DNA from 2 places in the Agromyces sp. NPDC029043 genome. Region 1 is predicted to be linked to the other one. Evidence: riboswitches for the same ligand, from Rfam matches in the RefSeq annotation. Region 1 holds a riboswitch; the other holds the start of a gene.
What was found. A riboswitch is a leader RNA that binds a small molecule or an ion and turns the genes downstream of it on or off. The one in region 1 is predicted to bind glycine.
Positions count from the first base shown of each region.

Region 2: another riboswitch for glycine. It lies ahead of gcvT (glycine cleavage system aminomethyltransferase GcvT); the one in region 1 lies ahead of gcvP (aminomethyl-transferring glycine dehydrogenase).

Region 1 covers NZ_JBVHVX010000044.1:4,021-6,409, reverse strand. The annotation lists gene ACZ4TW_RS23685 (MerR family transcriptional regulator) at 89-730, shown strand; glycine riboswitch at 745-857, shown strand; gene gcvP (aminomethyl-transferring glycine dehydrogenase) at 1,041-2,389, shown strand, end outside.
Region 2 covers NZ_JBVHVX010000021.1:60,941-63,329, forward strand. The annotation lists gene nadA (quinolinate synthase NadA) at 1-230, opposite strand, end outside; gene ACZ4TW_RS20265 (NUDIX hydrolase) at 227-994, opposite strand; glycine riboswitch at 1,136-1,224, shown strand; glycine riboswitch at 1,226-1,333, shown strand; gene gcvT (glycine cleavage system aminomethyltransferase GcvT) at 1,380-2,389, shown strand, end outside.

The sequences.
Region 1 (2,389 bases):
ACTCTGAGACGCGGACCTCGACAGATGAGGCCGATCCGAGCGTTGCGAGGAGTCTGCAGTGGGCGATCAGCCTTTCGACCGGGATGCGGTGGCGGACCGAGATGCCGAAACGGCATCGACCGGTGACGCATCGACCCCAGAGCAGGCGGGTGGCGCAGGTCCGTCGACACCCACCCAGGGCAGCCTCGACGACGTCGTCCCCGGCCTCTTCCCGAACGACACCGTCCCCGACGAACTCGTCGGCTACCGCGTACCGAGCGCCTGCCAGATCGCCGGCATCACCTACCGTCAGCTCGATTACTGGGCACGCACCGGCCTGGTCGTGCCGTCGATCCGTGGCGCGGCGGGCTCCGGAAGCCAGCGTCTGTATTCCTTCAAGGACATCCTCGTCCTCAAGATCGTCAAGCGGCTCCTCGATACCGGCATCTCGCTGCAGAACATCCGTGTCGCGGTCGATCACCTGCGTAAGCGTGGCGTCGAAGATCTTGCCCGCATCACCCTGTTCTCCGACGGCACGACGGTCTACGAGTGCACGTCCGCCGAAGAGGTCGTCGATCTCCTGCAGGGTGGTCAGGGCGTATTCGGCATCGCTGTGAGCGGCGCGATGCGCGAGCTCACCGGCACCATCGCCGATTTCCCCGGCGAGCGCGCCGACGGCGGTGTGAGCGAGACCGCACCCGAGGACGAACTCGCCGCACGCCGCAAGAGCCGCACTCGCCGCACCGGCTAGACTGGCTGGTACGTCGCACCGTCACGGGAGAGAGTCGTACCGCGCACCGTCAGGTGGGGGAGTCCGGCCGCCGAAGGAGCAACACCTCCTCGTCAAACTCTCAGGCACCCAGGACCGTGATGGAGACGACGTCTCTGGAAAGTGATGGGTTCGCTCATCCGCCCACGGTGAAAGGCCGCCCCGACGACGACGCCGGGTCGGCTGAATCTCTCAGGCGTTCCGGGTCGGCACCGCCCGACTCCCGAACATGACAGAGGGGGAGGACCCTACGGTCGGCTGCCGCCGATCGCTGGCGAGAGGTCCGCCCGTCATGTCGTCCGCTCCGCAGTCCCGCACGTTCGTCGACCGTCACGTCGGCCCCGACGCCGAGGACACCGCACGCATCCTCACCGCGATCGGCGTCGGCTCCCTCGATGAGCTCGCCTCCGTCGTCGTTCCCGGAGTCATCGCCGACGATCCCGACGACAACGGGCTCGATGCCCTGCCCGCACCGCTGTCCGAGCCGCAGGCGCTGGCCCGCCTCGCCGCACTCGCCGACGCCAACACCGTCGCACGCTCGATGATCGGACTCGGGTACTACGGGACCCACACGCCCGGTGTCATCACCCGCAATGTGCTGGAGAATCCCGCCTGGTACACCGCGTACACGCCGTACCAGCCGGAGATCAGCCAGGGACGCCTGGAGGCGCTGCTCAACTTCCAGACCATGGTCGGCGACCTGACCGGCATGGAGGTCGCCAACGCGTCGATGCTCGACGAGGCGACCGCCGCCGCCGAAGCGATGACCCTGATGCGTCGCGCGGTGAAGTCGTCGTCCAAGCGACTCGTCGTCGACGACGACCTGTTCCCACAGACCCGGGCCGTCATCGAGACCCGTGCCGAACCTCTCGGCATCGAGATCGTCGAGGCCTCGCTGCATCCGCAGCTGCCCGATGCCGGTCTGCCCGAGGGCGACTTCTTCGGCGTGATCCTGCAGGTGCCCGGGGCGTCGGGCCGTGTTGTCGACGCCGCACCGATCATCGACGCCGCCCATGAGCGTGGCGCACTCGTCGCGGTCGGCGCCGACCTGCTCGCCCTGACGCTCATCACCCCGCCGGGTGAGCAGGGCGCCGATGTCTGCTTCGGCACCACCCAGCGCTTCGGCGTCCCGATGGGCTTCGGCGGACCCCACGCCGGCTATCTCTCCGTGCACAGCAGGCACGCCCGGCAGTTACCCGGCCGCCTCGTCGGCGTGTCGAAGGACGCCGACGGCAACCTCGCCTACCGCCTTGCGCTGCAGACCCGTGAACAGCACATCCGCCGGGAGAAGGCCACCAGTAACATCTGCACGGCGCAGGTGCTGCTCGCCGTGATCGCCGCGATGTACGCCTCGTATCACGGTGCCGACGGCCTGGCCGCCATCGCCCGCCGTGTCCATGCGCGGGCCGCGCTCGTCGCCGACAGTCTGGCCGCCGCCGGATTCCGGATCGAGCACTCCACCTTCTTCGACACCGTCCTCGTACGTGTTCCGGGACAGGCCGGGGCCGTCGTGGATCACGCCAAGGCGCACGGCAACGTGAACCTCCGACACGTCGACGACGATCTCGTCGGCATCGCCTGCGACGAGACCACCACCGACGCCGACATCACCGCGGTGCTGGGCGCATTCAGCGCCGGCAA
Region 2 (2,389 bases), on a different contig from region 1:
AGGGCGCCCTGGCGGGGCGAGCCGGTGGGGATCACGTCGCCCATCGACGAGCCCGGTCCGTAGCCGACCGGCCCGCGGTCGAACTCCCAGGGGCCCTTCGCGAGGTCGGGCGTGCAGGTCGAGCCCGCCGTGGACCCGGTCGTGATGAGCCGGATGGCGCGGTCGACGGATGCCGCCGCGCGCGTGGCGTCGCCGGTGGCGGGTGCGGTGACGGGCAGGGTGGTGCTCATTCCGGGGTGTCCTTGCTGTCGGTGCCGGGTCGAGGATCGGTGGTGGCGGATGCCGCGTCGCGCGGCGCCGCAGGCGCCGGTGAGGGCGGCGCCGCGGGGGAGTGGGCGGGATCGAAGCGGTAGAGCGCCGGCGGGCGATGCCGCGTGCCGGACAGTCGCTCGCCGGTGTCGACGAGCGTGCCGGAGGCCTCGACCGTGCGGCGGAAGTTGGCCGGGTCGAGGCGGCGACGCAGCACGGCCTCGTGCACGCCCCGGAGCTCGGCCATCGTGAACCGCTCGGGCAGCAGCGCGTGCGCGATGCGCGAGTACTCGAGCTTGGTGCGCAGCCTCGTGAGCGCGTAGTCGATGATCGCGGCGTGGTCGAAGGCCAGGTCGGGCAGGTCGTCCTCGTCGAACCATCGGACGTTCTCGTCGGAGACGGCCCGCTCGACCTCGTCGGAGTGCACGAGCGCCCAGTACACGACCGACACGACGCGCTCGCCGGGCGAGCGGTCGGGCTCGCCGAAGGTGTAGAGCTGCTCGAGGTAGCGGGGAGCGAGGCCCGTCGTCTCGGCGAGCGTGCGTGCGGCGGCGGCGGCGAGCGACTCGTCGACGGGGAGCCACCCGCCGGGGAGCGCCCAGCGGCCGAGTCCGGGCTCGCGCAGCCGCCGGACGAGCGGGATCCTCAGGCTGGGGCGAACGGCGCCGTCGCCGTCGGCCTCGGGCGAGATGGCGAAGATGACGGTGGAGACGGCCAGGCGCGCCTGCGCGTCGTGCTGCGACATCCGCTCGCCTCTCGCTCGAACGACCACTCAGAGTCACGCCGACTCTAAGTCACGATGCCGACAGCTTACAGTCACGGTGACCCGAACGCGAATCGTGTGACGCACCCTGTAGACTGCGAGCACAATCGCATACCGGGCCATCGACGCATCGCGGGAGAGCCGGCACCATCCGGCACCGAAGGAGCAAGCCTCCCCGCCAATCTCTCAGGTCGCATCACCGCGATGACGAGGCCGACTCTGGAAAGCGGATGACGCGCAGGCGCCATCCCGCCGAAGGTGAAAGCACAGCTCCCCACGGGCGCGATGCGAAGCTCTCAGGCCCATGACAGAGGGGGAGTTCTCGAGCGGCGCACCGCCGCGCCATCCGCGCGATCCTGGAGAACTCGTGACCGACGCAACCGGCACCACCACCGACCCCGGCACCACCGAGCGACGCAGTCCCCTCGACGAGGTGCACCGTTCCGAGGGCGCCTCGTTCACCGACTTCGCCGGCTGGCAGATGCCGGTGCGCTATTCGAGCGACCTCGCCGAGCACCACGCCGTGCGACAGCACGCGGGCCTCTTCGACCTGTCGCACATGGGCGAGATCGTGGTCGTCGGGCCCGAGGCCGCCGCGTCGCTCGACTACGCGCTCGCCGGCAAGCTGTCGGCCATCGCCGAGGGCCAGGCGAAGTACTCGCTCCTGCTCGGCCGCGACGGCGGCGTCATCGACGATCTCGTCGTCTACCGCACCGGCGCCGACCGCTACATGGTCGTGGCGAACGCGTCGAACCGCGAGGTCGTCGCCGAGGAGCTCCGCAGCCGCACCGCGCCGTTCGAGACCGAGGTGTTCGACGAGTCCGACGACATCGCGCTCATCGCGCTGCAGGGTCCCGACGCGCTCGAGGTGCTGCAGCAGACCGAGGGGTTCGGCATCGACGGCCCCGGCAACGACGGCGAGGACTTCGTCGACGCGGTCGCCGCGCTCAAGTACTACCGGGCCATCCCGGCCACGTGGGAGGGCGAGCCCGTGCTCGTCGCGCGCACCGGGTACACCGGCGAGGACGGCTTCGAGCTCTACGTCGCGCCCGACCGCGCGAAGCGACTCTGGGAGGCGCTGCGCGAGACCGGCGGGCCCCGCGTCGTGCCGTGCGGGCTCGCGAGCCGCGACACGCTGCGCCTCGAGGCGGGCATGCCGCTCTACGGGCACGAGCTGAGCCGCGACATCCTGCCGGTGCAGGCCGGCCTGGGCCGCGTCGTCGCCCTCGCCAAGGAGGGCGACTTCGTCGGGCGGTCCGCGATCGAGCAGGGGCCGGCCGAGGGCGCGCCCGTGCTCGTCGGGTTGGCCGCCGAGGGGCGCCGCGCGCCGCGCGCCGGCTACGCCGTGTTCGACGGCGACGGCGACGACGCCCGCGA